One region of the Streptomyces sp. NPDC045678 genome, then DNA from elsewhere that is predicted to be linked to it. Evidence: riboswitches for the same ligand, from Rfam matches in the RefSeq annotation. Region 1 holds a riboswitch; each other region holds the start of a gene.
What was found. Region 1 has a riboswitch for cyclic di-AMP ahead of AC07DO_RS18675 (transglycosylase family protein). Riboswitches for the same ligand answer to the same signal wherever they lie in the genome.
Positions count from the first base shown of each region.

Region 1 (3,304 bases):
GACGTGGGAGAAGCTCGCCGAGTGCGAGAGCGGCGGCGAGTGGAGCGCCAACCCCGGCAACGGCTACTACGGCGGCCTCCAGCTCTCCCAGGAGACCTGGGAGGCGTACGGCGGCCTCGACTACGCGCCGAGCGCCGACCAGGCGAGCCGCTCCCAGCAGATCGCCGTCGCCGAGCAGGTCCTCGACGACAAGGGCACCGCCGCGTGGCCGAGCTGCGCCCCGATCGCCGGCCTCACCCAGGACGGCGCCGCGGCCGACGTGGACCCGGGCGCCCCGGTCACGCCGAAGCCCACCGAGCCGTCGGACCCCACAGGCTCCGGCAAGGACGGCAAGGACGGCAAGGACGGCAAGGACGCCAAGGGCCCCTCGGGCAAGGGCGGGGGCAAGGGCGAATCGTCCGGCGACGCCTCCGACTCGGCCGACCCGTCCGCCGACCCGGAGAAGCCCTCCGACGACGCGAGCGACAGGCCCGGCTCCGGCAAGGACTCCCGAGACAAGAATCACGACGAGTCCGGCGAAAAGGATGGCAAGGGCGGTAAGGGCGACACCGGCGGCAACAAGGGTGACTCCGGCAAGTCGGGCGACGAAGACGCCACTTCGCCCACTCCCGAGAACTCGACCGACCCCGCAGGCGGCGCTGACGACGCGGACGGCTCCGGCGACTCCGCCTCCGGCCGCCACCGCGGCGACCGCGCGGACGAGGGTGCGGACGCGGACGGCCGGTCCGGACGGCACGCCTCGCGCGGTGAGAAGCGCTCCGGCGGGATCGCCGACGGGACGTACACGGTGCGCTCCGGAGACAACCTCTCGGTCATCGCGGACGACCTCGGCGTCGACGGCGGATGGCACGAGCTCTACACCGAGAACAAGAAGACCGTCGGCAAGGACCCGGACCTCATTCTCCCCGGTCAGAGCCTCGATCTGGGCGAAAAGTAACGGTAGTTGACGAAGAGTCGGGTGGGGGCTTCGCGTCGTATGTCTGGTTTGGTGCGAGTGAGAGATGGGTCTCAGAAGCCCTGATCGTCTTTGAAATTCCGGCGATCGCGTGATTACCGTCGTCACCGCTCGCCACTCGTGAGCCCCGCCGGTCGGTACGCCGAATCCTGCCAACGGCCGGACGGGAACAGTCGTCGCTTTGAGCGCCGTAGGCAGGAGCGGGGGACCCAAGGTAAGCGCCGCGTCATGCGGCTAGGGGTGAAGCCGCACTCGAAGGAGTGCGGCCGGGCAACCACATCGGCCCGAACCCGACAGCTCACCTCGCAGGCGTCGGTGAGGGGATCAACGCATGCTGTTTTCCAGCAAGGGCAAGCACCGTCGTCCGTCCAAGGCCACCCGTGTCGTCACGCTCGCCGGTGTCACCGGTGCCGCAGTCGCGGCCCCGCTGATGGCCGCCGGTTCCGCCTCGGCCGCCACCACCTCCGAGTGGGACGCCGTCGCGCAGTGCGAGTCCGGCGGCAACTGGTCCATCAACACCGGCAACGGCTACTACGGCGGCGTGCAGTTCTCCGCCTCCACGTGGTCCGCGTACGGCGGCACGAAGTACGCGCCGACGGCCGACAAGGCCTCCAAGGCCCAGCAGATCGAGATCGCCGAGAAGGTCCTCGCCAGCCAGGGCAAGGGTGCCTGGCCGAGCTGCGGCGTCGGCCTCTCGGGCGCCTCGCCCAACAGCGGCGGCTCGCAGCAGCAGGCTCCGCAGCAGCAGCAGGCCGCGCCGAAGCCGCAGCAGACGCAGCAGCAGGCCGCCCCGCAGCAGCAGGCCGCGCCCAAGCCGCAGCCCAAGCCGCAGCCGCAGACCGAGTCCAAGAAGACCGTCGAGACCCCGACCGGCAAGACGGTCAAGAAGGGCGACGGCGAGTACAAGGTCAAGACGGGCGACACCCTGTCGAAGATCGCTGAGGCGAAGCACGTCAAGGGCGGCTGGCACAAGGTCTACAAGCTCAACGGCGACATCATCGACAACGCCGACATGATCTACCCGGGCCAGCAGCTCCACCTGAGCTGACCCGGACGGTCACGGCCGTGCCTCGGCGGACGCACGGCCGTACCCCCCGTCCCCACGGGCTCCCCGCCCCGGTGCGCGTATCCCCCGTACGCACCGGGGCGGGGCCATGTCCGCACCCCTTCCCCCGCCGTCCCCGGCCCCCTCTTGTTCGCTACTAGCGAGTAGAGAACATGGTCTTACGCCCTGTTTCCGCGCCATATGGCCTTTGTGCCGTCCCAGGGGACGGGCGGTCGGCTGGCCGAAGGCCCGGAGCCGGTTAGGCTCAGGAGACGCAGGGCCGAAGCGGCTCGCGTAAACGCGTCACATCCCAGAAGGAGATGCTCGTGCCGTCCATCGACGTCGTCGTAGCCCGGGAAATCCTGGACTCCCGAGGCAACCCCACGGTCGAGGTCGAGGTCGGCCTCGACGACGGCAGCACCGGTCGTGCCGCCGTTCCGTCCGGTGCCTCCACCGGTGCCTTCGAGGCCATCGAACTCCGCGACGGTGACCCCAACCGTTACCAGGGCAAGGGTGTCGAGAAGGCCGTCCTCGCCGTCATCGAGCAGATCGGCCCGGAGCTCGTCGGCTACGACGCCACCGAGCAGCGCCTGATCGACCAGGCCATGTTCGACCTGGACGCCACCGACAACAAGGGCTCGCTCGGCGCCAACGCCATCCTCGGCGTCTCGCTCGCCGTCGCGCACGCCGCCTCCGAGGCCAGCGACCTGCCGCTGTTCCGCTACCTCGGCGGCCCGAACGCGCACCTGCTGCCCGTCCCGATGATGAACATCCTGAACGGCGGGTCGCACGCCGACTCGAACGTCGACATCCAGGAATTCATGATCGCCCCGATCGGCGCGGAGTCCTTCTCCGAGGCGCTGCGCTGGGGCACCGAGGTCTACCACACCCTCAAGAAGGTCCTGAAGGACAAGGGTCTGTCGACCGGCCTCGGCGACGAGGGCGGCTTCGCCCCGAACCTGGACTCCAACCGCGCCGCGCTCGACCTCATCCTCGAGGCCATCAAGCAGGCCGGTTACGTCCCCGGCGAGCAGATCGCGCTCGCCCTCGACGTCGCCGCGTCCGAGTTCTACAAGGACGGCAAGTACTCCTTCGAGGGCAAGGAGCGCTCGGCCGCCGAGATGACCGAGTACTACGAGGAGCTCGTCGCCTCGTACCCGCTCGTCTCCATCGAGGACCCGCTGTTCGAGGACGACTGGGCCGGCTGGAACGCCATCACCGAGAAGCTCGGCGACAAGGTGCAGCTCGTCGGCGACGACCTGTTCGTCACCAACCCCGAGCGCCTGGCCCGCGGCATCGAGGAG
Region 1 is NZ_JBWKJS010000005.1:120,186-123,489, reverse strand. It holds gene AC07DO_RS18680 (LysM peptidoglycan-binding domain-containing protein) at 1-937, shown strand, start outside; cyclic di-AMP (ydaO/yuaA leader) riboswitch at 1,132-1,282, shown strand; gene AC07DO_RS18675 (transglycosylase family protein) at 1,287-2,003, shown strand; gene eno (phosphopyruvate hydratase) at 2,321-3,304, shown strand, end outside.

Region 2 (3,304 bases), on a different contig from region 1:
TCCCGGCCTCAGGTGTTTTCCCCGCCGTAACCCGGTCGGCCCACACCAACTCGCACCCTCCCGCCGCTGCGGGAACCCTGAATGCAGCGCGGTGATGGGCGCGGACTCGGCGGGAGACAAGCGGTGGGGCAGCGAGGAAATCCCGACGACAGGGATGCCAGGGAGGCCAGGGGGACCACCGGGCCCGAGCGGGCGTTCGTCCGCTCCCTGCCGCTCCTGCTCCTCGTCGTCGGTGTCGTGTACGACGCGGCGACCCCGTCGGAGTTCACCGCGTCCCCCCTCTTCACCGCCGCCCCCCTCATCGCCGCCCCCTTCTACTCGCGGCTCAACACCGTCCTGACGGGTGTCGCCGCCACGGCCGCCGTCCTCTTCCTGCACTACGGCAGCACGATCAGCAGCCAGGTCGAGGCCGTCACCGAAGTGGTCACCGTGGTGACCGTCGCCGCGCTCGCGATCGTCATCAACCGCGTCGTGCGGCGCAGCAACGACCGGCTCGCCATCGCCCGTTCCATCTCCGAGGCCACGCAGCGCGCCGTGCTGCCCGAACCGGATCCGCGGATCGGCGGGCTCGACTTCGCGGCGCGGTACGAGGCCGCGCAGGCGGACGCGTTCATCGGGGGCGATCTGTACGCGGTGCAGGACACCCCGCACGGCGTGCGGCTCATCGTCGGTGACGTACGCGGCAAGGGCATGGGCGCGGTCGCCGCCGTCGCGGTCGTCATCGGCGCCTTCCGGGAGGCCGCCGAGCAGGAGGCCACCCTGGAGGCGGTCGCGCAGCGCCTGGAGCGGGCGCTCGCCCGCGAGGGCACCCGGCGCGACGGGCTCGACGCGTTCGAGGGGTTCACCACCGCGGTCCTCGCCGAGATCCGGCACGGCGAGGGCGCCGTACGGCTCGTGAACCGCGGGCACCCGCCGCCGTTGCTGCTGCGCGGCGACGGGCGGCTGTGCGTCCTGTCGGCGAGCGAACCCGCGCTGCCGCTCGGCATGGGGGACCTCGGGACCTGGCCGGACCGCGCGGACGAGACGGAACTGCCGCCCGGCGCGCTGCTGCTCTTCTACACGGACGGCCTCTCGGAGGCGCGCAACGCGGCGGGGGAGTTCTACGATCCCGCGACCCGGCTCGGCGGGCGGATCTTCCCGGGCCGCGGCGGCCCGCACGCGCTCCTCGCCGCGCTGGCGGGGGAGGTGCGGCGGCACACCGGGGGCGGCATGACGGACGACATGGCGCTGCTCGCGGTGCGGCGCCCCACCGCCGGGGACCTGGACGTCGCGGCCGACGCTTCCGACGTCACGTCCGGTGACTGAGGTGCAGCCCTCCGCATAACAACTGACGCTCTGTCAAGAGAATGTGAAGTTCCGGTGTTTGGGAAGGTGGGGTCAACTCGCCCCGTTCCGACCCTTCGTGTCCCGATGTGTACGGCCGATGAGCGTTAACGATCAACTGGAACAGCTTGGAATACCGACCCGCTGTCTATTAACGTTCGATAACGCAGCGCGGTCGTCCCAGCCGTCACTAGAGGCGGCTCCGTGCGCACACGCCTAATCCCGCAAGGGAGCCGGGGAACCACCAACATGGGGTGAATCGGGCATCTGTGCATCCGTGTCAGATGTTCGTAGGAGACCTTCCTGCTCCGAACCCGTCAGCTAACCCGGTAGGCGAGAAGGAAGGAAAGGAGTGCGCCCCAGTGGCGTCCAACCGGCCTGCCCCCCAAGCCGTGTACGTTCCGAATGACGACGACTTCGGTTCGTACGACGAGGGCTCCTTCGAAGAGTGGAACCCCACCGAGGAGTCCGTCCGTCCCGTCCGCGGCAGGCACCGTGTGCACAAGAAGGGCGGCGGGCTCGCCCGCAGCTCCACCGTGCTCGGCGTGGGCGTCATCGCCGCCGTCGGCGCGGGCGGCATCGCCACCGCGCAGGACGGCAAGCCACCGGTCTCCATATCGATGCCCGACCTGGGCGCGGTCACCGACTCGCTGCCCGAGGCCGAGTCCCTGCCCGGCGTGGGCTCGTTGATGTCCGACGACGACGCCGCGGACACCGCCGTCGCCGCCTCGGCCCCCCTCACCGCCGCGGGCGTCAGCACCGCCGACGCCCAGCAGGGCACCACCCACGCGGGCGAGGCCCTGCGGGCCCGCATCATGCAGCAGGCCGAGAACCAGCAGAACCAGGCGGACACCGCCGTGCGGACCGCGGCCGAGGACGCGGCCGTCAAGAAGGCCGCCGAAGAGGCGGCCGCGCAGCAGAGGGCCGCCGAGAAGGAGGCGGACGCCAAGGCCGCCGCCAAGAAGAAGAAGGAGGAGGAGGCCCGGAAGGCGAAGGCCGAGGCCGCGCGCCTGGCCAAGCTCGCCAAGAGCTACGTCATCCCCACCTCCTCGTACACCCTCACCTCGCACTTCGGCGACGCCGGCTCCATGTGGTCCTCGGGCCACCACACCGGCCTGGACTTCGCGGCGCCCACGGGCACCCCGCTGAAGGCCGTGCACACCGGCACCGTCAAGGAGGCCGGCTGGGCGGGCGCGTACGGCTACCGCACCGTGCTCGAACTCGAGGACGGCACGGAGGTCTGGTACTGCCACCAGTCGTCGCTCAACGTCAGCGCGGGCCAGAAGGTCTCCACGGGTGACGTCATCGGCCGCGTCGGCGCGACCGGCAACGTCACAGGCCCGCACCTCCACATGGAGGTCCACACGCCGGGCGGCTCGGGGATCGACCCGCTCGGGTGGCTGCAGAGCAAGGGCCTCAACCCCTGATCGCGCCTTCGTAGGGGCCGGCCACCGCTTGCTTGTGGCCTGCACGGAATTCCGTCTCCGATGGGGGCGTTGAGGAGGATATGACTTCTCTTCGCCCACTCGGCTCCTCCGACCTCGAGGTCTTCCCGCTCTCCCTCGGCGGCAACGTCTTCGGCTGGACCGCGGACCGGGCGGCGTCCTTCGCCGTCCTCGACGCCTACACCGCGGCAGGCGGCAACTTCATCGACACCGCCGACGCGTACTCGGCCTGGGTCGACGGCAACAAGGGCGGCGAGTCCGAGACCCTCATCGGCGAGTGGCTCGCCGAGCGCGGCAACCGCTCCGATGTCGTCGTGGCCACGAAGGCCGGCTCCCACCCCGAGTACAAGGGCCTGTCCGCCGCCACCATCAAGGGCGCCGCCGACGCATCCCTGAAGCGCCTCGGCACCGACTACATCGACCTCTACTACACCCACTTCGACGACACGTCGGTGCCCGTGGAGGAGATCATCGGCGCGCTCGACGAGCTGGTGCGGGCCGGCAAGGTGCGGGCGATCGCCGCGTCGAACATCAGC
Region 2 is NZ_JBWKJS010000003.1:21,334-24,637, reverse strand. It holds gene AC07DO_RS10945 (PP2C family protein-serine/threonine phosphatase) at 82-1,305, shown strand; cyclic di-AMP (ydaO/yuaA leader) riboswitch at 1,527-1,674, shown strand; gene AC07DO_RS10940 (M23 family metallopeptidase) at 1,686-2,750, shown strand; gene AC07DO_RS10935 (aldo/keto reductase) at 2,831-3,304, shown strand, end outside.
Region 2: linked by a shared signal. The riboswitch ahead of AC07DO_RS10940 (M23 family metallopeptidase) and the one ahead of AC07DO_RS18675 (transglycosylase family protein) in region 1 are both predicted to bind cyclic di-AMP.

Region 3 (3,304 bases), on a different contig from region 1:
CGCGTCAACGTCGGCTGGGCCGAGGGCCTTCACGCCCGACCCGCCTCCATCTTCGTCCGCGCGGCCACGGCCGCCGGCGTCCCCGTGACGATCGCCAAGGCCGACGGCAGCCCGGTCAACGCCGCTTCGATGCTCGCGGTGCTCGGCCTGGGTGCCCAGGGCGGCGAAGAGATCGTGCTGGCCTCCGACGCCGAGGGTGCCGACGCCGCTCTCGACCGTCTGGCGAAGCTGGTCGCCGAGGGGCTCGAGGAGCTTCCGGAGACGGTCTAGGACACGTTCCTCGCATTACGTCGATGGGGTCACCCGGAATTACGGGTGACCCCATCGACGCATGTATGCCCCTGAATAAGTCGAGCAATTCACGCACAACGTCAGGCATTCATATACGGCACCTCCGTTAATTGCGGAGGCTCACCGTGTTTACGGCATGTTGCGAATCCCTCACACGGCCGCTACGGCGCGCGGGGCGCAATCGGTGAAAGGCACGCGTCCGTTCGACGTGCGCCGCGGTCAGCGCCCTCGCCCGTTGCGCGTCCCGGCGGGCCACCGCGTCGACGATCGCCGCGTGCTCGGACCAGGACTCGCCCGGCGCCGCCGAGGGTTCGACGACGTACATCCAGGCGATCTTGTGCCGGAGCGGGGTGAGCAGCGCCGTGAGGCCGGGGCTGCCGGACGCCTGGCCGAGCGTGTCGTGGAACCAGCCGCCCAGGGACCGCAACTCCTCCCCCAGGCCGCTCCTCGCGCGCTCCTGGCCCAGCCTGACGAGCCCGCGCAGGACTTTCAGGTGCGCGTCCGTGCGGCGCTGCGCGGCGCGGGCCGCGGCGAGGGGTTCGAGCAGCGTCCGGACCTCCAGGAGGTCCGCGGCCTCCTGCTCCGTCGGTTCGGCGACGCACGCGCCCGCGTGCCTGCGGGTGACGACGAAGCCCTCGGCCTCCAGGGTGCGCAGGGCCTCGCGCACGGGGACGCGGGAGACTCCGTAGCGCCGCGCGAGGAGTTCCTCGGTGAGCTTGCCGCCCCTTTCGTACACACCGGCGACTATGTCATCCCGAATGGCCGTGCATACCGAGTGCGCGGGAACGCGCATGACCGGACCTCCGCTTTGATCCCCGCGCAACGCGGTCTACCGACGCTCGTTCCGTGACTCTATTGCAGAGGGCCGGAATTTCCGACGGCGGGCCGGAATTCATGGATATCTTTTGGCCAAGAACACGGCGGCCGGGAACGGCGAAAGCCCCGGCTCACGAGGAACCGGGGCTTTCGGTGCGATGCTGCGGAGGCGTCGGTCAGACGTTGACGCCGTGCGAGCGCAGGTACGAGACCGGGTCGATGTCCGAGCCGTACTCCGCGCCGGTGCGGGCCTCGAAGTGGAGGTGCGGGCCGCTGGAGTTGCCGGTGGAACCGGAGAGGCCGATCTGCTGGCCCGGGGTGACCGTCTGGCCGACGGTGACGCCGAGGGACGACATGTGGCCGTACTGGGTGTACGTGCCGTCGTTCATCTTGATGACCACGTTGTTGCCGTAGGCACCGCCCCAGCCGGCCTCGACGACGGTGCCGGAGCCGACCGCGTGGACCGAGGTGCCGGAGGCGGCGTGGAAGTCGACACCGGTGTGGCTGCCGGAGGACCACATGGCACCGCCGGTCTGGTAGCCCGTGGAGACGTACGAGCCGGAGATCGGGGAGACGTAGGTGTTCAGGCGCTTGCGCTCGGCCTCGCGGGCGGCGCGCTCCTTGGCCTCGCGCTCCTTCTTGGCCTTCGCCTTGGCCTCGGCCTCGGCCTTGCGCTTCTCCTCGGCGGCCTTCTTCTTGGCTGCCTCTTCGGCCTTCTTGGCGGCAGCGGCGTCGTCGGCGGCCTGGCGCTGCGCGGCGGCCTGCGCGTCGATGCTCTCGGCGAGCGAGTCGCCGACGGATATCGCCTGGGTGAGACCGGTGTGCTCCACGGCCGCTTCGTCGGCGGCGGCGAGCGCGGGGCCCGCGAGACCGCCGATGACACCGGTGGTGGTGAGCGCCGCGACACCCGCGACGTTCGCGGTGGTCCGCGTCATGCGGCTCGGACGACGGTGCTTCCCGGTGGCACGGGTGAACGCCATGTGGCGGGTGTTCCTTTCCTTCCCTCTCGCCTACCGGGTTAGCTGACGGGTTCGGAGCAGGAAGGTCTCCTACGAGTCCCTCGCCTCGCGACAAGGTTCCCGATTCACCCCAGGGGACGTGTGGGTCCCCGGCTCCCCTGGCTCGCGCCGTACGGGGACTCGGCGATGACTGCCCGGTGCCGCGGATGCGGCGTACTGCGCGACGGACAGCCGGGTCGACGCTAATCGGGGCGTCTGTCAATCGACAAACAGAACTCGACTTTTGTAGCGCACGCCACACGGCAGACAGGCAACCTCCATATGAATCCGGACATATGAGGACCCCGGTGGCCGAAACGGGCCATCGGGGTCCTCATAGTTGTCCGTTTAGTTATCCGTCACTCAGCCGGTGACCACGCTCACTTCACCGATCCCGAGGGCCCTGACGGGCTCCTCGATCTGCGCGGCGTCCCCGACGAGGACCGTCACCAGGCGGTCCTCCGGGAAGGCGTTCACGACGGCCGCGGTGGCCTCCACGGTGCCCGTGGCGGCCAGCCGCCGGTACAGCTGCGCCTGGAAGTCGTCCGGCAGGTTCTGCTCGACCTGGTCGGCGAGCGTCGCCGCCACGGATGCCGCCATCTCGTACTTGAGGGGGGCCACGCCCACCAGGTTCTGCACGGCCACGTCGCGCTCGGCGTCGGTGAGCCCTTCGGCGGCGAGGGTGCGCAGCACCTTCCACAGATCGTCCAGCGCCGGACCCGTGTTCGGGGTGTCCACGGAGCCGCTGATGGCGAGCATCGCGGCGCCCGTCCCGTCCGGGGCGGAGCGCAGGACCTGGCTGAACGCCCGTACACCGTAGGTGTATCCCTTCTCCTCGCGCAGGACACGGTCCAGGCGCGAGGTGAGGGTGCCGCCCAGGCAGTACGTGCCGAGGACCTGGGCCGGCCAGACGCGGTCGTGCCGGTCGGCGCCGACCCGGCCGATCAGCAGCTGCGTCTGGACCGCTCCGGGGCGGTCCACGATGACGATGCGGCCGCGGTCGTCGGCGGTCACCGGTGGCACCGGGCGCGGCTCGCCCGCGGAACCGGTCCAGGCGCCGACGGTGTCCGCGAGGACGGCGTCCAGATCGGTGCCCTCCAGATCGCCGACGACGACCAGGGTGGCCGTGGCGGGCCGGACGAACTTCTCGTAGAAGGCACGCACCGCCGCCGAGTCGATGGCCTCGACCGTCTCCTCGG
Region 3 is NZ_JBWKJS010000004.1:154,337-157,640, reverse strand. It holds gene AC07DO_RS15400 (HPr family phosphocarrier protein) at 1-270, shown strand, start outside; gene AC07DO_RS15395 (GntR family transcriptional regulator) at 398-1,084, opposite strand; gene AC07DO_RS15390 (M23 family metallopeptidase) at 1,284-2,087, opposite strand; cyclic di-AMP (ydaO/yuaA leader) riboswitch at 2,100-2,262, opposite strand; gene AC07DO_RS15385 (M16 family metallopeptidase) at 2,469-3,304, opposite strand, start outside.
Region 3: linked by a shared signal. The riboswitch ahead of AC07DO_RS15390 (M23 family metallopeptidase) and the one ahead of AC07DO_RS18675 (transglycosylase family protein) in region 1 are both predicted to bind cyclic di-AMP.